3 regions of the Providencia sp. UF-183 genome follow, and region 2 is predicted to be linked to each of the others. Evidence: predicted binding sites of a transcription regulator. Region 2 holds the regulator's gene; each other region holds the start of a gene.
What was found. The regulator CRP, encoded in region 2, controls carbon source genes, mostly activating them, when cyclic AMP is high. The targets are predictions, from matches to a motif close to ATGTGANNNNNNTCACAT.

Region 1 (7,708 bases), on a different contig from region 2:
TATTCTTTTAGTCCTGAATTTGCTTATATTTTATTTGGTTATACCCTTTTTATCTATTTATTAACTAACTGGGTAACGAACTGGCTTTCCAATCGTTGGATTTATGTCATTCTCGCCACAGGTATTATTGGGTGTTTTACTTACTTCAAATATTATTCTTTCTTTCAAGAAAGCATCCAACAAACCTTAGATAAATTCGGTTTTAGTGTTGGGCTACCTATTTTAGAAATACTGGCGCCGCTAGGGCTGTCTTTCTATGCCTTTCATTCCGTTAGTTATACGGTTTCTGTGTGCCGAAAAGAAATTCAAAAAGCAGATTTTTTTGACGTAACACTATACCTTGCATTTTTTCCTAGCATTGTTGCGGGTCCAATTAACCGCGCTAAAAACTTTCTTCCACAAATCCAAGCTGAAACTCGCACAATTCTCGATAGCCGCAAAGCAATCCTTTTAATTTCATTAGCCTTGGTAAAACTATTCTTATTTAGTTCTTATTTATCCGAGAATTTTGTGAACCCTGTTTTTGATGCTCCTGTGGGTTATAGCGCTGGTGAGATCCTTGTTGCCACCTACGCCTACGCTTGGAATATCTATTTTAACTTTTCAGGTTATACCAACCTTGTGACTGGGATAGCCTTATTATTAGGGTTCAGAGTACCCGTTAACTTTAATGCCCCGTATTTAGCCGCTAACTTAAAAGAATTTTGGGCGCGCTGGCATATCAGTTTATCCACCTTTATTCGCGATTATATTTACATCCCCCTTGGTGGTAACCGCAAAGGTTTTAGCCGAATGAATACCAACGTCTTCCTTGCGATGGTGATTTCAGGGCTTTGGCACGGTGCAGCAATGACATTCGTTGTATGGGGTGCGATTCATGGCTTAGGGATTGTGTTACTCAACCTTAAGACTTTGTGTATGGAAAAGCTGGGCTGGACAAACGTCATCCCCAATAAAACACTCTCTACTTGGGTTTCACGCATTATTACGTTCCATTTTGTCTGCTTTGCGTGGATCTTTTTCCGTAGCCAATCCTTTGATGATGCAATATTAATGCTTAACCAAATCATTGCACCGGGCTTTATTGCGTCTATTCAAGCCAGCCTTGGTTTATTGATTGCATTCTGGGTCTTATTAATTGCTTATCCTTATTTTGTGCAAGGCTACCATACTGTCGCGAAACGTTATCAAGACGTGCCTTGGTATTATTACCCTATCCCCCTTGCCATTATTTTAACCATTATGTTTATGCTTTCGCCTTCAGGAATGCCGGGGTTCATTTATGCTAACTTCTGAGTTTAAAAAGACCCTTGTTAGAATGGTTCAGGTGCTGCTGATTGTCTTAGTGGCTGGCTTGCTATTAATCTGGCTCAACCAAGGCTCTCTAGAGCGTTTCTGGCAGCAAAAATACCACCAAGATACGCCATGGGCGAAAATGGCAGGTAACCCTGTCTGGGATTATGGTGCTTATTTGCATGATGGCGCGTTAGAAGCTGGCTCCACATTTGCTTACCATGCCTCAGGGCAAAAAGCCCAAGAAGATAAAGAAGCCGCACAGCTCGCACTGGAAAACCAAGGCAAAAAATTGGTCTTCCCAGCAGATTTCCAAGTGGGTCTGCACTTTCTTCATGGTTACACTTACCCAGCGGAAAGCTTGTCTGTCACTTTCCCTGAATTACTGAAACGCCCGCAAGCAAGAGAAAAAGCGAAAGGGGTGAATTTTGGCGGCTTTACTGTTAAAAAGAACCAGCCGATTGTTGCCAAACACATCGCCAATATCGAAAAAGGCCAGCAGGTTTTATTTGCGGGTGACTCCATGATGCAAGGGGTAGCACCTCATGTAAAAAACATGCTATTAAAAAAATATAATATCGATAGCATTAATTTAAGTAAGCAAAGTACTGGCCTCGCTTATCCACGCTTTTTCAACTGGCCACAAACGATTGCTAAGGCCTTGAATGACAATCCAAATATAAAAGTATTAGTCGTATTTTTAGGGCCTAATGACCCGTGGGATATGCCACCTCAAGCTGGTTATAAATACGTCAAATTTAAGAGTGAAGATTGGGAAAATGTTTACCGCGAACGGATTAGTGATATAATATCTACCGCTCGCCAGCACAATGTTGATGTTATTTGGGTTGGCCCCCCTAATATGCGTAAAAATACGCTATCTGATGGTATGAAATTCTTACGAAGCCTCTACCAATCTGAAGTCGAGAGCAACGGTGAAATTTACTTCTCCGTCAATGATGTCTTTAAATATAAAGGCGATACCTACTCTGACTATATCGGCGACGAAAGCAGCACAATTAAATTACGAAGTGGTGATGGCATTCATTTCAGCGGAAAAGGCCAACAGATCATCGCGGAAAAAGTGTTCTCACTGATCCACTTCGCAGAGGAAGAAAAGGAACCTCATGAAACTGAACAACCTGCGTCAAGCTAAGTCCAAAATTTTGGCTGGCAGCGTTATTGCGCTGCTGTCATTGGGCTTACTGTCTTGCCAGAACACATCAGACAAAGCACGAACACCTAGCTCGACAAAAGGTCAGAGCGCGGTTGAACGTGGGCAATTAGTGAATAATGCAGAACCAAACCTGCGTCAATTCGCCAATAAATTGCGCCAAGGCAACCAGCAAGTGCATATTGTCCAAATTGGTGACTCTCACACAGCGGCTGATTTTTTTAGTGGCAATCTGAGAACGTTATTTCAGCAGCGCTATGGTGATGCAGGCCCCGGCTTTATTCCGCCAATTTCGGTTCCGGGTCAACGCACTGCGACCATCAACCGCATGAGCGAGAAAAAAGAGTGGTCGCTATCTTCAAGCCGTAAAGATGAACGCTTCGATTACCCGCTAGGGGGCTTTATTGCAGAGCCACAAGCCGCGAATAGCAATGTGTTATTGAAACCATTACAACCCGCGCTAGGGGCTTATCAGCTACAAGCGCTGTATCAAGGCTCAAGTGATTCACAAATGCGTGTATCTCCTGCGGTTTCCCCGAGTGTGGCATTACCTGCAACAGGGAACCAGTGGCGCTTCTCAACACCGGTCAATACCCAATTACCTGCGCAAGTTTCTGTGAGCAAAGACAACAGCTTGAAAATTGGTGGTTGGTTAGTTCGCTCAACAAAGCCTGGCGTGATGGTGTCTGCACTCGGAATTAACGGCGCAACCTTAACGATGGTCGATAAATGGCAGCCCCAATGGAGCGAAACGTTAGCGCAGATGTCCCCAGATATGGTGATTTTGGCCTACGGTACCAACGAAGCATTTAACGACACGTTAGATTTAACCGCTTATGAGCAAAACTTGCGGGCAAAAATTCGTTTAATCCGCCAGCAAATGCCAAATAGCGTGATTCTATTGGTCGGTCCGAATGATTCACTGAAATTTAGCAATGCAGCCAGCTGCCAAGCTCAAATGCCCGTGAATTTAATGAGTGTGATTCAAATTCAAAAAGCCGTCGCAGCGCAAGAAAATACGCTGTTTTGGGACTGGCAAGCCTTTATGGGCGGTCCATGCTCAATTCGTACGTGGGCAGCGCAAGACTTAGCGCGTCCTGATAACGTGCATTTATCTGTCGAAGGCTACAAGAAGAGCGCACAAGGCTTATACAGCCAGCTCAATCAGCTGTTACAGTAATTGCCTTTCGTGCATAAACAAAAAAAGGTCAGCCTCATGTGCTGACCTTTAAGGTTGTTGACAAAGCAGGATAAAAGCGTGGTTTTTCCTGCTTTGTGTTATCAGCCAAAAATCAATGAATTGATTTTTCTTGTTTATTTTCAAAACCAATCCAACCTGCAGTCAAACCTAATCGGTTTGTCTGCAGTCTGAAAGGTCAGCCTCATGTGCTGACCTTTTGCTTTTTATCTAAATGAAATTATAAGAAAACGAAGAAAATCATTCCAACCACTGCCCCTGTTGTACCGAGGATAGTTTCCATTACTGTCCACGTTTTCAGGGTCTGTGCTTCTGTTGCACCGGTAAATTTACCGAATAACCAGAAGCCTGAGTCATTCACATGACTTAAAATAAGCGAGCCACCCGAAATACAAATCGCTAACGCAGCTAACTGCGCGCCAGAATAGCCAAGCTCACTGATAACAGGTAATACTAAACCGACCGTTGTTAGACATGCTACTGTTGCAGAGCCTTGTATCACACGCACCGCGCCCGCTAATACAAAACACGCCACCGCAATCGGTAAACCCGCACCAATCAAAGAGTCACCCAGCGCAGGACCAACACCTGAATCCACCAGAATTTGTTTGAATACTCCACCAGCACCGGTAACCAGCAAAATGATGCCAGCGGGTTGAATCGCTGCCGAGCAGATCTCCATCACTTTTTCTTTATTTAGGCCATAACGGAAACCTAAACCATAGATTGCCACCAAACATGCTAACAATAGCGCAGTGAATGGGTGGCCAATAAATTCTAACCAATGTTCAGCGGTTGAATTCGCCTCAACAAAATGGGTTCCAATGGTTTTTAAACCGACGAGAACGAGTGGGAATAACACTAAACATAAGCTGAATCCAAAACCTGGCATCTTGCCATGCTCTGTTTTCGGCGCTTGGTAATCCGCTGGGATATCAATATGAACAAACTTACTGATAAAACTACCGAATAATGGCCCCGCTAAAATCATACTTGGGATAGCAGCACATAAACCGATTAAGATCATCCAGCCATAATCCGCCCCCATTTGCGATGCAACGAGCATTGGCGTTGGCCCAGGTAGTAAGAAGGCTGCCGCAGCCGCGACCCCAGCAAATAATGGGATTGCCAAGCGAACAACGTTATGGCCAGTACGGTTAGCAACCGCAAAAACAACACCAATCAATAAGACGATTGCCACATCAAAAAACAGAGGTAAGGCACAGATAAGTCCTGCGACACCCACAGCATAGTGCGCACGTTTTTCACCAAACAGGTTAAGCAGTTTATTAGCGACTTGGTCTAATGCGCCTGTTTCATGCAAAATTTTGCCAAACATGGCACCAAGTGCAACTACGATTGCCAAGAAGCCTAGAGTCCCAGCCATCCCTTTTTGCATAGTTTCCGTGATTTGCTGCACAGGCATCCCTGAAAATAGACCCGCACCAATGGAGACAATCATTAAGGCCACAAAGGCATGTAAGCGCGCATACATCACTAAAAATAATAATAAGACGACAGAACCTACTGCAGTGAGCACTAACGTCAGTGTGCTAAGGGTTTCAACGGTATTCATACTTTATCTCCCGAAACAATCTGTGTAATCGTTGAGCAGGTATTACCGATGACGTCTTCAAGAGATTGACGAATGTCCACAATATGCACATCAGTTTCTGCTTCGTTAGGTTCTTCTAAGGTTGCAAATTGCGTTTTGAGCATTTCAGGTTTGAAAAAGTGCCCTTTACGCGCTTTAAGCCGTTCTTCTATTACGTTAGCATCACCTTTTAAGTAGATAAAAAATAAGTTTTTATTATCTTCTCTTAAAATGTCGCGGTATTTTTTCTTCAATGCTGAACACACCACTAACGAAATATTATTGGTTCTTTGCATCGCAAAAATGGCTTGGTTCAGTGCCACCAGCCAAGGTTGGCGGTCTTCATCATTAAGGGCATGCCCCGATGCCATTTTTAAAATATTTGATTTAGGGTGCAGAAAGTCACCATCCAAAAAAGCGGCTTGTAATAGTTGTGCAACCCCATTGGCAACCGCTGATTTACCGCTACCCGATACCCCCATTAGGACAAATGTGTAGTTTTGTTTTTGGGTATCACTCATAGGAAACTCCTCAGGCTTTATCGTTGTTCTATTCTTTTCATCATCCGGCAAAATGTTACCGGTAACTTTGTTACGGGTAACATTATTATCAGTACGGGTTTATTGCAATAAAATTGGCGAATAAGAGAACAGATCTGTGATGTTAATCTCAATCTGACTGAGAAAGGAAAATGAACGAAGAAAAGAAGAATGAAAGAGGTATAAAAATAATCAATCCTAGCCAATAATAAAACCTTAGTTATTTCAATGAAATGTATTAATTATCCTATCCCTACTAACTTTCTCAATTATATTATTCTAAGGGTTTCTTTGAATATATTACTTCGATAGATTCCTCTAAATAATTCGTGGTGTCGCTAGGCGGCAATCGAGCCAAGCCCTAGGAGCATACACCAGTATGTGACTAGGGTTGGTGAGTGCAGCCAACAACGCGACAGCGCGAAGTATGACGAGGAGCGACGGGAAATAATTAGATGCTCTCCCCCGAGAGTAGAGAAAACCCCACATCGAAATGCGTCTCTGTCAGTTTCTTACCCGTCATTCGTGCCAGCAACACCTCTGCCGCTTTACGTCCCATTTGGTCTCTTGGGGTAAGAATACTGGCCAACTTCGGTGTCATGACTTGCCCTACGTCATGCCCGTGGAAACCTGAAATAGCTAAATCTTGCGGAATATTAATCCCCAACCGTTGGCACTCGAATATTGCCCCAATGGCCAAGTCATCGTTGGTACAAAACAAGCCATCAGTATCAGGGTATTTTGCGCGGCAATCGTGTAATAATTGTGCACCTAATGAATAAGATGAGCTAGCTTGCGTCATCACGTTACGCGGCTCGAGGTTGGCATCTAGCATCGCTTGTTCGTAGCCTTTTAAGCGGATAAACGTTCTCTCATCATGCCTCGCCCCGATATACACCACTTTGCGACAGCCTCGCTCAATCATGGCGCGAGTCATTTGGCGAGAAGCCTCAAAGTTATCAATCCCCACCGCAATATCTAAGCAAGGGGAAACACTGTCCATGATTTCAACAACAGGGATACCCGCTGTTTTTAACATCCGCAATGTGCGTTCAGTGTGCGTTCGCTCTGCCAAAATAACGCCATCGATATTATACGATAGCAACGACGTGAGCCTTTCTTCTTCTTTTTCAGGTAAATAACCGTAGTGGGCTAACATAGTTTGATAACCATGGCGGTCTGTGACGGCCTCAATACCACGGATCACTTCCGCAAATACTTGGTTGGTTAATGAAGGAAGTAGAACACCTATCGCATGACTGGTTGCGTTCGACAAAATATCCGGCGCTTTATTAGGAATATAACCCAAGCTTTCGAGCGCTTCGGCAATTTTCTCACGCAGAGGCTCTGAAACTTGCTCTGGGTTGCGTAAAAAACGGCTCACCGTCATTTTTGTGACGCCGACTTGGTCTGCTACATCCTGCAACGAGGGTCTTTTCTTCTTCATAAGTCCAAAGTGATATTTATTAAGTTAACTTTCTCTATGTTCAGCTATCTTTTTATTGATAGCAATGTTTGTTACTGATTTACATCACACAAATGTCGAGTTTTTCTAACAACTCAACTTTTCAGGTTGACTCTCCAGTATGACTCCGCTAATTTTCGCGCTATATAACTATTATCATAACGAGCGTATTCACATTTATTATGGCAATCAATCGTAGACAATTTCTTCAATCCAGTGCCTTACTTGCTGCTTTCTACAGTTTGCCAAGTTTCGCTAGGGGTCAGCGTCTTGTCGAAGAAGCCCTCTTTGGCAAGCTTCCTGCGGCAAACCATATTCAACGCGTTATCAGTTCAGGGCCACCCTCTGATTTACTGATGTTTGCCCTAGCCCCTGAAAAAATGGTGGGGTTTGCCTCGATTTCATTGAAAAAAGGCCATACTGGGCTTTTTGCACAACAATGGCT
Region 2 (7,708 bases):
GCCGGGCAGGCTAAACCCGCCAACAGCCCCTAAACCCATCATCCATGCTTTTGGGTTTAAAAACTGCAATAAACCGCCCTGATACCAAGTCACGCTTTTTGCCACTTCGCTATTTTCCTTAAGTGGTGCATAATTTGCTGTTGCGGTTTTCCACGCAAGCCATAAAAGGTAAATACTCCCTGCAATCTTTAAAACGATATGAATAGCAGGATATAGCAGTAAAAGCGCAGCAATCCCAAATGCAGAGAGGTAAAGTATGGACTGCATACCTAGCATGATCCCTAGGCATAATGTGATAGTACGGCGAAAACCATAGTTTGCTGCACTTGAAGTCAGCAACATATTGTTAGGGCCGGGTGTGACTGCTGCAATGAATAGAAATGTAAAAAGTGAAAAAATCAGCCCCAGTGTCATTTATACTTTAATCCTCAAACTCAAATTTGTTTACTTGCATCACAAAAAAATAACAGTATGTTATGTGACTCACAAGAGTCCCCATTAAATAAAATAAGGCTATGTCAGAAAACTTTCGTCCGATAAGTTGGGCTAAGAATCCACACCTCCAAACGTTATTGCCAAGAATTTTTCGCAGGACACCGAAAATTAAACCTCTTTGGCAGAGACTTGAATTGCCTGATGGCGATTTTATCGATCTTGCTTGGAGCGAAAAACCTGAGCTCGCTGCACATAAGCCGCGTTTGGTCATTTTTCATGGCTTAGAAGGCAATTTCAAAAGCCCCTATGCTCACGGTATGCTAGAAAGTGCACAAAACCAAGGCTGGTTAGGTGTGATTATGCATTTTCGGGGTTGCAGCGGCGAGCCCAATCGCCAACAGCGTATCTATCACTCAGGTGAAACCAATGATGCTCGTTATTTCTTACGCTGGCTAAAACAAACTTTTGGTGATGCACCAACAGCCGCTGTCGGTTATTCCCTTGGTGGCAATATGTTAGCGTGTTATCTCGCTGAAAGCGGTCAAAATGCCGATGTAGATGCAGGCGTTGTGGTCTCCGCCCCATTAATGTTGGAAGCCTGTTCATTGCGTATGGAAAAAGGGATTTCCCAATTTTATCAACGCTATCTACTCAATGGCTTAAAGCGTAATGCGACTCGTAAACTGGTTCGCTACCCCGGTTCCTTGCCATTAAATTTGTTACAGCTAAAACAACTGAAACGTATTCGTGAATTTGATGATGTTATCACCGCTCGTATTCATGGCTTTGATGATGCAACGGATTATTATCAGAAATGTAGCGCCCTCCCTAAGCTTGCCTATATTACGAAACCAACGTTAATCATTCATGCCAAAGATGATCCTTTTATGGCACCTGAAGTCGTTCCTGATTTATCCCATTTACCTAAAAACGTGGAATATCAAATGACTGAACACGGTGGCCACGTGGGCTTTGTGAGTGGGACATTAAGAAAGCCTCAAATGTGGCTAGAAACCCGGATTCCACAATGGCTAACTCCTTATTTAAATAAGGAAAAAGAATGATTATTCCTTGGCGAGAGCTTGCGCCTGAAACACTGGATAATCTGATTGAAAGCTATGTGTTACGCGAGGGCACCGACTACGGCGCCCAAGAAAAAAGTCTGCAAGATAAAGTGAACGATGTGAAACGGCAGTTAGTTTCTGGCGAAATTGTGCTAGTCTGGTCAGAATTGCATGAATCCGTTAATTTCATGCCTAAAGCCCGCTAACCCGCTTCGTTCGCTGTTTCTGAAATAGTGGCCATAAGCGCAACACAGGGAGTCCGCTATGTCCAAAAAACACCCGATTATTGCCATCACTGGTTCAAGCGGTGCTGGCACGACCTCAACTAGCCAAGCATTCCGTAAAATATTCCATCAATTAAATATCCAATCTGCTACGCTAGAAGGTGACAGCTTTCATCGCTATACGCGTCCTGAAATGGATATGGCAATCCGTAAAGCCAGAGAACAAGGCCGCCATATTAGTTATTTTGGCCCAGAAGCCAATGACTTTGCGCTACTTGAGCAAACACTGGTGGATTACGCCAAAACGGGCTGTGGAAAATCACGAAAATACCTACACACCTACGACGAAGCCGTGCCTTATGGTTTACAACCGGGTACATTCACCCCTTGGGAATCGTTGCCAGAAAAAACGGATGTGCTGTTTTATGAAGGCTTACACGGTGGGATAGTGACACCTGAGCACAATGTTGCGCAACATGTTGATTTACTTGTCGGTGTTGTGCCTATCGTGAACTTAGAGTGGATACAAAAGCTTATCCGTGACACCACTGAGCGCGGGCACTCCCGAGAAGCGGTAATGGATTCAGTGGTACGTTCGATGGGGGATTACATTAACTACATCACGCCGCAATTTTCTCGTACCCACATTAACTTCCAACGCGTACCGACTGTGGATACCTCAAACCCGTTTTCAGCGAAAGCCATTCCTTCACAGGATGAAAGTTTTATTGTTATTCGTTTTCGTGGGCTTGAGCAGATCGATTTTCCCTACCTGCTATCAATGATATCAGGCTCTTTTATCTCTGCGATGAATACTATTGTCGTGCCTGGCGGGAAATTAGGTCTCGCGATGGAATTAATTATGACGCCAATAGTCGAAAAACTCATTAGCCAGAAACATAGCTAAATTGTTTTTTAATTATTAAACAAGATGCTTACCAATAATTAAGATAAGCATCTTTAAATTCAAATATATTAATAATAATTAAATTTATTTTTAATTTTTTATTTCAAAGCTATGGGTCACTTCGACAGTTTTTTCCAACATCAACGCGACCGAACAATATTTTTCAGCCGAAAGTTGAACGGCACGTTCAACGGCTTTATCCGTTAATTCATTCCCTGTTACAATAAAATGCAGATGGATTTTAACGAAATAACGTGGCGCCTCTTCACGGCGCTGAGAGGTTAATTTCACTTCACAGTCGGTAATATCATTACGGCCTTTTTGTAAGATGGATACCACGTCAATTGCGCTACAGCCACCCGCAGCCATTAATACCATCTCCATTGGGCTTGGTGCTTTATCGCCTGCGTTACCGTCCATCATCACTTGGTGGCCTGACGCTGACTCACCTAAAAAAGAGAGTCCTTCTACCCATTTAACTCTTGCTTCCATTTTATTCCCCTTGAAATGAAATCGATTTAAAGGCTACATTGTTCCATAGATATAATGAATGTTATATCAGCTTTATTCTGCTGAAGCGATACAGGGAAGACTTTCTGTATTGGATATGCTACAAACAATACTTAGTTGATAGGATTAAGATCAAAACTCAACGTTGTATTTGATTATATTATAGTGTTGATATCAGTTTGTTTACCCTAACCATGAAAAGCGGTTGATGCAATGTTGCTCTTCCTGTTATTTAGGGTATATAAGACAAATTAATATGCTAAGCTAGTGACTTTAAAGCCAGCCTTTCTGGTACGCTTTCCGGATGGCTGCAATAACATACAGAGGATAACGCTAATGGTTCTCGGCAAGCCACAAACAGACCCTACTCTTGAATGGTTTTTGTCACACTGCCATATTCATAAGTATCCATCCAAGAGCACACTGATCCATCAGGGTGAGAAAGCAGAAACCCTTTACTACATCGTTAAAGGTTCAGTGGCTGTTTTAATCAAAGATGAAGAAGGCAAAGAAATGATCCTCTCCTACCTGAATCAGGGGGATTTCATTGGTGAGCTTGGATTATTTGAAGAAGGGCAAGAACGTACTGCGTGGGTTAGAGCAAAAATCGCCTGCGAAGTTGCTGAAATTTCTTACAAAAAATTCCGTCAATTGATTCAGGTTAACCCTGATATCTTAATGCGCCTCTCTGCGCAAATGGCAAGCCGCCTGCAAACCACGTCAGAAAAAGTGGGCAACCTCGCCTTCTTAGACGTAACTGGCCGTATTGCACAAACGTTACTGAATCTAGCCAAACAACCTGATGCCATGACGCATCCAGACGGGATGCAAATCAAAATCACCCGTCAGGAAATTGGCCAAATCGTTGGTTGTTCCCGTGAAACTGTCGGCCGTATTTTGAAAATGCTGGAAGATCAAAACTTAATCTCTGCGCATGGTAAAACCATTGTTGTTTACGGTACACGATAATTAACCTTTCGCCTCACTCCCTTGGTGGGGCGCACACTTTCAAATAGCGTTGTATCATCGATATAACGCTATTTTCCCAAAATACGATTATTTTATATATCATTTTTTAATGAGTATCGTTTCTTTATATTTTCTCTATTTAGCTCTCTATAAAATAATAATTATAATATTAAGTAGGGTTATATTTATGAAAATTACACTTAGCAATTTGTCAGGTCATTCCGATATTTTTAAAAACATTAGTAATTCCGATGATTTTATAAAGAAAATCTTTACTGTTACTGCTTCATCGAGAAAAGAACCATTATCCACTCAGCGGCAATCTAAACCATCACATGCTTGTAGCCTAGAAAGCATTGACTCAGCTTATGAAAGTGATTCAGAAAGTATAAAGGATACTAAATTATTACACTCTGACGAATTTAAGTATAAAGTTGATCAACTGAAAGGTCGATTATATAAGTTTTATGCATCTACTTTTTATAATGAGCAAGATGCCAATTCGCTAATAAAAGAAAATCAGACAATTTTTGAAAATTTCAATCGCGCTGATGAAGAAATGCATGGATATGCCAATTTTTTATATCGGTACGTTAAAATTCCAGGGGTTAATATCAACACTCCAGAAATAAAGGATGAAATCATAAAAAACTATCATCCACCTAGGCAACTAGAAAATAAAAACGGTACTAAAATCCCCTTAATAATTCAAAGAAACACAAAAGAAATTATTAATGTTAATTCCCCATTAGAGCAAGTTAAACAAAAAACAACGCCTTTTTCTCAAAAAAAAATTACATATGTACACTATAGAGTTGCTGACAATATTCAAGAGCATTCTAAATCAACCCCTCTACCTAAAAGCACTTTTGATTTTAAGGGGAATATATTACAAACAAAAACATCAGCATTAAGAACACAATATATCAAGCAACATTACAAACTATCTAACAAATCTACGCCATTAGACCATAAAGAACGAAAACCTCACTTAAATAGGAATGTCACTTCAATTAAAAACTCTGACTTAATAAAAATAAGCAATAGCATTAAAAAAGAAAAAAGACTAATTATGGAAATGAATTCACTTAAAGATAATATCTTTGAAATACAAAAACAAATTCACATTAATGATAATTTATTGAACGAATTAAAAAAATAAATCATTCAATAAAGTGTTTTCTTTTTTCATTTAAAACCATCATTAAGTCAATGATTAATTACATCTTATCAACATAACAATGTCATAAGATAAAACCAACATATTGAATAGGTTAATAATTTCAATATTAAGCATGAATATTTAATTAATAAATTACTTTTTAGTATTAATATAGGATATGACTATGAAAACTAATCCCCAGAACAATACCACAACTAGCTCACTATACAAAGAAATTTCATCAACTGGAGCTACAAGAGAAACACCCACTATTATACAAAAAATTAAAAATATAAAAGTAAATAACCCATTCTCATCTTTTCGTTTTAACAAAAAAGATGTGGAATCAAAGTTTCACATAAACCTAACAGAAAATGAATCACAGGAAAAAGAATTAAATTTATTCCATACATTAAACTCAAACAAAAAAACAATATCCACCCTCGAAAATAAGCTAATAGAAAAATCTTTTAAGATCCCACAATTCATCAAAGATTTAACAAATAAAATAGAAAAATCCATTAATAACTTGTTAGATAAGAATAGTTTTTTTAGTGAAAATCCCGCTACAGATGAAATCATCGAAAAGCAAAATGAAACAATAGGCTACCTTAAACATTACCAAGATTTATTAGACAGAAATGAAAAATTAACAAATAAACAAGAAGAGCTAAAAAACGAAATTGATGATCTGAAATCATCCATAAGATATGAGTCAAAAATAAGAGGAATTTCACACTTAAAAAAAGAAAGTAAATACCTTTCTTCATTAGAAGAAGAAGTATCAAAAGAGATTAACATGGAAGAAAAGAATGAAAAATTGGAAAGTTTAATTAACATGCAAACGACAGTAAAAAATTTACTAACTGGTGAACTAAAAGACATAAAAAATAAAATTCACAATATTACATTGGATAAAAGTGCTCTAGAAAAAAACATTTTAGCTATAAAAAAACCAATAATGAGCGAATTTTTAGTTACTTACGATGAAGACAATACGCCTATATACCATGATGAATCTCACAACTTTGATTTTGATGATGTATTTGAAAAAAAATCGGAAGTAGAAAACACAAAAAACAATGAAAATATTGATAATTTAATATTTGAAAATAATTCATTATATAATCTAATAGATGAGTTAGTTAAAAACAAAATTAATTCAACAAGTATGTTCCATGAATTAAAGCTTAAAAATGATATAAAAGATCATGAAATTAAAGCACTAAGGGAAATACTTGCTAATAAAGAGAAAATGATGACCTCTATTAGTCTCACTTCATTATCTTCTGGTTACAGTTCCGATAATGAGGCTAATAACCTTACACCAGACACTAAGGTTAATGAGAAAAAAACAGCTCAAAAAAAAGAGAAACTAAAAAATAAATACCCTTTAGCCAAGAATAAAAAAGTAAATAAATATTCACATGAACATAAAGTTCAATGCCTAGCTGCTGGAATACCCAGTAATAGCTCAGAAGAGCAATTACAAGCACGGTTAGAGGACCAAGCTAAGATGAAAAAAATGCCATTACCAGCTCAATAGCCGTTATAAAAAACAATTTTTTAATAAGTTGCAGAAATCATTCTGCAACTTATCTTTCACTTATTTCAGCAACTTCCCGATCGCCGTCTCTAATTTCGCCATACCGCTGTTGATTTCTTCTTCAGAAATAATCAGTGAAGGCGTAAAACGCAGTACATTAGTGCCTGCATTTAACATCATTAAGCCTTCTACAGCACTGGCTTGCAAAACATCTTTCGAACGGTTTAATAGTTTGCCATCTAACTCCGCGCCGATTAATAACCCCATTCCTCTGATCTCGGAGAAAATGCCATATTTATCGTTCAGCTTATTTAAATGAGCAACGAATAGCTCGCGACGTTTTTCGACACCTTTTAACACTTCTTCAGTATTAATAATATCAAATGCCGCATTACCTACCGCGCAAGCTAATGGGTTACCACCATAAGTCGTCCCATGAGAACCGACTTCCATGGTTTTCGCGATTTCTTCTGTGGTGATCATTGCACTAATTGGAAAACCACCGCCCAATGCTTTTGCCGTAGTTAAAATATCGGGTGTCACATCATAGTGCATATATGAAAATAGTTTACCTGTACGCCCCATTCCACTTTGCACTTCATCGAAAATTAATAAGGCGTTATTTTCATCACACAGTTTACGAACACCTTGCAGAAATTCTGACGTAGCCGCAGTGACACCGCCCTCACCTTGTACAGGCTCTAAAACAACCGCACAGGTATTCTCATCTATCACTGCTTTAACCGCATCAAGGTCGTTAAAAGGCACATGGATAATGTCCGCAGGCTTTGGCCCGAAGCCATCTGCATATTTAGCTTGTCCACCGACCGAAACGGTAAATAATGTGCGCCCGTGAAACCCCTGCTTGAAGGCAATAATTTTGGTTTTATA
Region 3 (7,708 bases), on a different contig from region 2:
GTACTCACGCTTATCGCCATATTCCTCTGTTGCTCGGCTGTCATCAGAGACCCATAACCAAGAGGTTTTATCCCGTAATTTCCATGTCACTGTTTCATCTGAACGACGAGCGTCTTTTGGGTCAAGTTTATCAAAATACGCCCCGTAAAATTGGTAGGTATTGGTATGGTATTGACCGTCCATTTTTTGAATGAAAGGGGAAACTTGCCGTTCAATTATATTTTTATAATTAATAAAATTGCCTTTGCTAGCGATATCATTTTTATCAAGAATGTCTGATTCATACATCCGCCACCATACATCATCTTGAAGATAAATTTCCTCAAAGGGATCACCATTTTGAGGCAGTAATAAATCCGTCATTCCATCAGGGCTGCCTTTTTCAATTCGTAACCACGGTTTTCCGTGGTTATAGTTTGCTGATGGTAAAAGTTGTAATGGCGCTGGGGATTGCGCTAATACTGACATCAAACGCGTAGCACTCATACCCAACACTAACCCCATTGGCATGGAATGCTCACCAATTTTCATCATTTTATAGGCAGTGGGTGACCCCAAGTCCGGCATTACACCATGTACAATCCCGAGGATTTTATCTTTGTATGGTGTGGCTAATAATTCCGAGGCGTAACGTGACACTAGCCCGCCCATTGAGTGGGTTACCAGAATGACTTTCTCATGCCCCTTTTCAAATGCCAGTCCATGTCCGACTCGCCCATTAGCATCATAATTATACATTTTCAACACGTTATCGATATAATCGGCAAGTTCTTGTGCGGACTGCGCGTTGTCTTGCAGCCAGTTATAACCAAAAGCATGAAGCGGAAGTAGCAAGCTGCGAAATTTAGCCGCTTCTTTAAGCGAAAGCGGGTTTTCATCATCAGGTGACAGTTTCTTGTCTAAAATATGTTGAAAAATAGACGCTGAACCTTTGCCAGTGCCTTTAAAATACTCCGTTGCTGCATCGACAGTGGCGATACCATCACTTCGCGCTTGGTTATAATAATCTTCCCATATCAGCAATTCTTTTTGTAATTTGTCGAGAGGCTCTGCATATGAAAATTGCAATACGCTTCCCCAGCCACGTTGTTGGCGAGAGTTAGCAAAATAAGTCGACTCTTTATCATTATCTCCCACCTTTTGATCAAAATCCGTCACAACTGCGTTAGGATCTAATAACTCACGACGGCGCTTTCCTGATGTAAAAACCCATCCCAGTGCATCCCATGCCTTTAATGTCAGATTACTGCGTATTCGCCAGACCGAATCGCCTGTATCTTTATGTTTTAAGTTAGACCCCATAATACCGGGTAAAAAAATGACAGGAACCACTTTGGTGGCAGGGACATAGAGGTAAGCTTTGGCATTCAGTGACTTGTGTTCAGTCGTACACTCCCAAGCAACCCGTTTTTTCTCATCAAACTCACAAAAACAGTGTTGAATATGCTCTTTTTTTTCATCTTGACTCATTATTTATCCTTTAATTGTAGGTCATATTTTGAATGTTATTTTGGTAATAGTGATGAAAATTTGACTTACGCTAACAGATTGAGAAGGTTAAAAACAAATTAAATATTGAAAAAATTTAATGAATGAGAGATGAACGAGATTTATCTGAGGTAGAGTACGTCATGAGTCGCTTTTTTGTGCGATATGAGGAAATACCAATACGATAGATAACTAAATACCCATGTTGCCAAGGTATATCTAGTGTGGGGGCCAATAATTATCTTCAGGATACTTTGAGGAAAAAACAGCATAAAACCCAGTTAATATTATGAATTTTATGCTGTTTTATTATGAAATGATGCTTTATGAAACAGTATAGGACTTAAGTGTAGGCTTACACATTAAACAAGAAGTTCAGGACATCACCGTCTTTAACGATGTAGTCTTTTCCTTCTGCGCGCATTTTACCTGCCTCTTTTGCACCTTGTTCACCGCGGTACTGAATGAAATCCGCAAATGCGATGGTTTGAGCACGGATAAAACCTTTTTCGAAGTCAGTATGGATTTTACCAGCCGCTTGTGGCGCGGTTGCACCGACAGGGATTGTCCATGCGCGAACTTCTTTAACACCCGCGGTGAAGTAAGTTTGCAGGTTTAGTAATTCATAACCAGCACGAATAACGCGGTTTAAGCCTGGCTCTTCGATGCCTAAATCTGCCATAAATTCGTCGCGTTCTTCATCATCTAACTCAGCGATGTCGGACTCGATAGCCGCGCATACAGGGACAACCACAGAGCCTTCGGCTTGTGCAATTTCATACACTTTGTCTAAGAATGGGTTATTTTCAAAGCCATCTTCATTGACGTTCGCGATATACATGGTTGGTTTTAACGTTAAAAAGCTTAAATAGCGGATTGCGGCTTTATCTTCTGTGGTTAAATCCAATGTACGCAGCATGCCTGCTTGCTCTAAATGTGGCAGGCATTTTTCTAACGCTTCTAATTCCGCTTTCGCGTCTTTATCGCCACCTTTAGCGCGTTTTTGTACGCGGTGGATAGCACGTTCACAGGTATCAAGGTCAGCTAAGGCTAATTCAGTATTGATAACATCAATATCTTCAGCGGGGTTAACTTGGCCAGCAACGTGGATAATGTTGTCATCTTCAAAACAACGTACAACGTGGCCGATAGCTTCAGTTTCACGGATGTTAGTTAAAAACTGGTTACCGAGACCTTCACCTTTTGATGCGCCTTTAACCAAGCCTGCAATATCCACGAATTCCATGGTGGTTGGTAAAATACGCTGTGGCTTCACGATTTCAGCTAATTGATCAAGACGTGGGTCTGGCATTGGCACAACACCCGTGTTTGGTTCAATTGTACAGAAAGGGAAGTTGGCTGCTTCGATGCCGGCTTTGGTCAATGCATTAAATAATGTGGATTTACCCACGTTTGGCAGACCAACGATACCGCATTTAAAACCCATATGTTTCTCACCTTAAATAGCGAGGGGCAGGCGAGTGCTGCACCCAATGTTTAGAAATTGGCGCTGATTATACACAAAAAGTCGATTTTGATGAAATGAACTCTTATGCAGTCGCTTTAAAGCTATGTAAACGGTTAATCGCTTTGTCCATTCCATCAGATAACAGAATGTCTGTGCACCTTACCGCTTCATCAATCGTATCATCAATCAGTTTTTGCTCAGACATCGGTGGCTTACCTAAAACGAAACCGACAACCTTGTTTTTATCGCCCGGATGACCAATACCAATGCGCAAACGGTAAAAATTTGGGTTATTGGCAAATTTGCTCTGAATGTCTTTTAACCCGTTATGGCCGCCATTACTACCACCAAGCTTCATTTTTGCCACACCCGGTGGGATATCAAGCTCATCGTGGGCGACTAAAATTTCATCGAGGTTAATACGATAAAAATTTGCGATGGCTGCGACGGCTTTCCCACTGAGGTTCATAAAGGTGGTCGGTACTAATAAGCGAATATCATTACCACCAAGATTAATGCGTGCGGTATAGCCGAAAAATTTCGGTTCTTCTTTTAAGGGTTGATTGTGACGTTCAGCTAACAAATCAACATACCATGCCCCTGCATTATGGCGGGTTTGTGCGTATTCAGCCCCCGGATTTGCAAGGCCAACAATTAATTTAATTTTGCTCACGGCGACTATTTCACTGTCAGTTTATGGAATTAATCGCCTAGTTTACCTTGTGATGGGGAGGATGTACAAAAATCCGATAAAAACATCACGTTCATTATAGTTGCGTTATGAACTATTCGTTTTTTCTGTATTTTTGATAAAAAGCACTTTATGGGTAGATATTATGGACAACTTTGTACCTTGTGATGCCTATCGCAAAAAATTTTACTTAATGCACTATAATCCTTACATAAATATAAAGAATCACCGAATTAATTTACAGATGCTTGCTTATCAGTCCACTGATACTGGAGGTAGATATGAAACGGAAAAGTGCTCATTTAATTGGTAATGTTCTCATGGGATTAGGGATGGTCATGATGATTGGGAGCATTGGGGTTAACCTATTCGCCCATGTGATCAATTTTGGCTTGTCTGAACTGGTTACTAACGGCTCACTCTTCGGAATTTTCGTGGGTGCGATGGTGTGGCTAGCAGGGGCGAGAGTTGGGGGACGTGAGAAAGTTGCAGACCGTTACTGGGTATTAAAACATTACGGTCGTAAAGATAATCACCGTTATCCATAATTATTTAGCTTATTAATAAGCCAGCGATAATTTTAGGTGATAGTTAGCTGGGTGATAGTCGATGTTTTTAACGTCAAGGTCGCCTAGCTGTATAGGTTTTGTGTCTGTTTTTTTAAGCATTCACAACAAAGAAGTTGGTTATTTTTATGGCGTAGAGGTTGAGTGAATAAAAAAAGCCATAGAAATAGGTATCTATTGTCTATACGCGCTAAAAACATAAAGCCCCTACAGATGACTGCAGGGGCTTAATTTTTGGCTGTGATTTCATTCCATCACTGTAAGAGCATGAATAACCTGACGGTAATTAGTGCTCGAACATTGCTGAGATTGACTCTTCGTTGCTAATGCGACGAATAGCTTCAGCCAGCATGCCTGATAATGTTAAGGTGCGAACGTTAGGCAGCGCCTTGATTTCAGGTGACAGTGGAATAGTGTCACAAACAATGACTTCATCAATCACTGAATTTTTGATGTTGTCTACAGCATTGCCTGAGAAAATCGGGTGAGTTGCGTATGCGAACACACGTTTTGCACCACGTTCTTTCAGCGCTTCAGCCGCTTTACACAGAGTACCACCGGTATCAATCATATCGTCAACTAAGATGCAGTCACGACCTGAAACATCACCGATAATGTGCATAACTTGAGAAACGTTTGCGCGAGGGCGACGTTTATCAATGATTGCCATGTCGGTGTCATTCAGGAGTTTTGCGATAGCTCTAGCACGTACCACGCCGCCGATGTCTGGAGATACAACGATTGGGTTTTCCAAGTTTTTCTGGAGCATATCTTCCAGAAGAATTGGGCTACCGAATACATTATCAACAGGAACATCAAAGAAGCCCTGGATCTGCTCTGCGTGAAGGTCAACAGTGAGAACACGGTCAACGCCAACACTGGACAGAAAATCGGCAACAACTTTAGCGGTGATTGGTACACGGGCAGAACGTACGCGACGATCCTGTCTTGCATAACCGAAGTAAGGGATAACAGCGGTAATACGACCAGCAGATGCACGGCGCAGGGCATCGACCATAACAACCAGTTCCATTAAGTTGTCATTAGTTGGTGCACAAGTTGACTGGATGATAAAAATATCACCACCGCGAACATTTTCATTAATTTGAACACTGACTTCGCCGTCGCTAAAACGACCAACAGCCGCGTCTCCAAGATTAGTGTAAAGGCGGTTAGCAACACGTTGTGCTAGTTCCGGTGTAGCGTTACCAGCAAAAAGCTTCATATCGGGCACGAGAAAAACCTCAGGCTTGCGTCCAGAGAGATATTGTTGACCAATAGCAATGAGCGTTGTTTCATTACTTATTGGTGCAATACACGGGTTATCCCAGCGCGGAAATTGTGCAGTGGGGATACGTTAGCGCCTTGAGCGACGAACCCTTGCACCCACGATGGGGCTTTATTTAACACCTTAAGGGCATTCGCTTGTGTTTCAAATTCAGAAAAAACACACGCGCCTGTTCCTGTTAGGCGAGACGGAGCATATTCTAACAGCCAAGAAACAAGCTGTTCAACCTCACGAAAACGTTTTCTTGCGATCGGTTCGCAATCATTTGCGTACGGAGCCAGTAATAATGCGGCTAGGGAGCGTTTTGGAGAATTTCGATTTAATTGCGGATCTGTGAAGATAGTCGGAGTTGATATTTCAATTCCGGGGTGAGCAACCAGATACCATTTCTCTTTAGGGGAAGCTTTGGTTAATATTTCACCGATTCCTTCAGCGAATGCAGCATGGCCTCGAACAAACACAGGCACATCTGCACCGAGCGTTTTGCCAAGCTCAGCCAAAACCTCATCGGACACTTGTGTACCCCAGTGTTCATTGAGGGCAATCAATGTGGTTGCCGCATTCGATGAACCACCGCCAATACCACCGCCCATCGGGAGGATTTTATCAATCGCGATATCCGCACCAAGGGGCTGAGCCCAATTGAGCGTTTCACGGCAATAGCGTTGTAGTAATGTGGCAGCCCGCAAAATTAAGTTCTTTTCGGGAGGAACCCCAGCCATTTCAGTTACTAAATTCAGTTGATCATCATGGCGTGTGGTAATCGTGATTTCATCGCCATAATCTAAAAATTGAAACAGCGTTTGTAGCTCATGATAGCCATCTGGGCGCTGTCCCGTGATATACAAGAATAAATTTAATTTAGCAGGAGAGGGCCAAGTTAATGTCATTTTTTCAGTGTCCAGCTGTCCATTTTCAATTTAATTAATCGGTCGCCTTGGCGTAGTTCAAGGTAATTTGGCAGCATTGGCGAGGTTTTGGTGTCGTAGGAAATATAATCTAACACCCATTTTTCCCCATTTTGTTCAAACGTCACGTTTTTCAGTAAGTGGTTTTCATCTAAGGTGAAATCCGTCGCCCGACCCGGAGAACCCACTAACCACGCAGTTAAGTCATCTAGCGGGATTTCCATGCCAGTCAGTTGATAGATTAACTCGCTAGGGACATCACTCATATGAGTTTGCCCATCTTTGGTGGTTAAACGCGCCAAATCAGGCTCAACGGTGAGTTCTAATTCACGGCTTCCCAGCGGGTTTGTCAGCAATAAACGATACTTTTCGGGTGTATATTGCTGCCAGAAGAATTTTGCGTAAGTCTTGGTTTCGCCGCCATTATAAACGAAAGAGCCACGTGTTTGATAATCACGCAGTTGATTCAATTCTTGCTGGTGGGCTTTCCATTGCGCGTCAGACGCTGAACCTGTGCCTTTGGTGGTATTTTGTGACGTAGTGACACAAGCTGTTAATAAAAGGCAGGAAAGAGGCAAAAGCCGCCAAAAGCCTTTTACAGGGTGAGTGAACGACAAAACTTGGGTTAATTGCATAGTCAATCTCAACGTTTTAGGGCACAGATAACATCATAAATTAAAGCGAATTACGCTAGGTTATACATAAGGTAGCGTATTGATGGGCAAAATTGTGCGCTAATCTGCTGATTGAATCAATCAGAATAGGGTTATTTCCCGTAAAGTTGATTAAAGCAATAGGACATCACCATTTGCTTTCTGTGCGAAATAATTGCATTCTTTATGCATGTTATTGTAGTCGTTAGCGTTGTGATTAATAATTTGCTAACAATAAAATTAAAGGAACGATAGGTTTCAATCATGAAAAATAATCGTTAATACCTTTTTTTTCGTTTATTTTTTGGGATTGGTCATCTTTCTGAATGATAGAACCTTGCAAGGCGTAGAAAGCGTCGCGAGGATCATCTACAATAGTCGTATATAAATAGCAGTAATGTTCTCTTTATTAATAATGAGCATAACGTTACTGACAAAATAATTAGCAATGTAAGCAATGTGAGTAAGTCGTAAAGCGCAATGACCTTATTAGCCTTAGGCATCAATCATAAAACGGCACCAGTTGCCCTGCGTGAGCGGGTGACTTTTGGTCCTGAAAAAATCGACCATGCACTTGAGGATCTTCTTAAACAACCTCAAGTGAATGGCGGCGTTGTGCTGTCTACGTGTAATAGAACAGAACTGT

Region 1: a site for CRP is predicted at 5,915-5,932, ahead of gntK (gluconokinase). Genes of this name have one in related genera too.
Region 3: a site for CRP is predicted at 3,810-3,827, ahead of pth (aminoacyl-tRNA hydrolase). Genes of this name have one in related genera too.

Annotation. Positions count from the first base shown of each region.
Region 1 covers NZ_JBSICD010000021.1:48,512-56,219, reverse strand. The annotation lists gene AC4IFT_RS17635 (MBOAT family O-acyltransferase) at 1-1,296, shown strand, start outside; gene AC4IFT_RS17630 (SGNH/GDSL hydrolase family protein) at 1,283-2,449, shown strand; gene AC4IFT_RS17625 (SGNH/GDSL hydrolase family protein) at 2,421-3,647, shown strand; gene gntU (gluconate transporter) at 3,886-5,241, opposite strand; gene gntK (gluconokinase) at 5,238-5,780, opposite strand; gene gntR (gluconate operon transcriptional repressor GntR) at 6,250-7,245, opposite strand; gene AC4IFT_RS17605 (ABC transporter substrate-binding protein) at 7,446-7,708, shown strand, end outside.
Region 2 covers NZ_JBSICD010000017.1:84,034-91,741, reverse strand. The annotation lists gene AC4IFT_RS15805 (LysE family translocator) at 1-414, opposite strand, end outside; gene AC4IFT_RS15800 (hydrolase) at 516-1,499, shown strand; gene AC4IFT_RS15795 (YheU family protein) at 1,496-1,705, shown strand; gene AC4IFT_RS15790 (phosphoribulokinase) at 1,764-2,630, shown strand; gene AC4IFT_RS15785 (OsmC family protein) at 2,721-3,122, opposite strand; gene crp (cAMP-activated global transcriptional regulator CRP) at 3,477-4,109, shown strand; gene AC4IFT_RS15775 (hypothetical protein) at 4,297-5,271, shown strand; gene AC4IFT_RS15770 (hypothetical protein) at 5,456-6,817, shown strand; gene AC4IFT_RS15765 (aspartate aminotransferase family protein) at 6,878-7,708, opposite strand, start outside.
Region 3 covers NZ_JBSICD010000002.1:296,677-304,384, reverse strand. The annotation lists gene AC4IFT_RS02870 (esterase/lipase family protein) at 1-1,470, opposite strand, end outside; gene ychF (redox-regulated ATPase YchF) at 1,844-2,935, opposite strand; gene pth (aminoacyl-tRNA hydrolase) at 3,039-3,629, opposite strand; gene ychH (stress-induced protein YchH) at 3,929-4,195, shown strand; gene prs (ribose-phosphate diphosphokinase) at 4,500-5,447, opposite strand; gene ispE (4-(cytidine 5'-diphospho)-2-C-methyl-D-erythritol kinase) at 5,516-6,391, opposite strand; gene lolB (lipoprotein insertase outer membrane protein LolB) at 6,388-7,044, opposite strand; gene hemA (glutamyl-tRNA reductase) at 7,543-7,708, shown strand, end outside.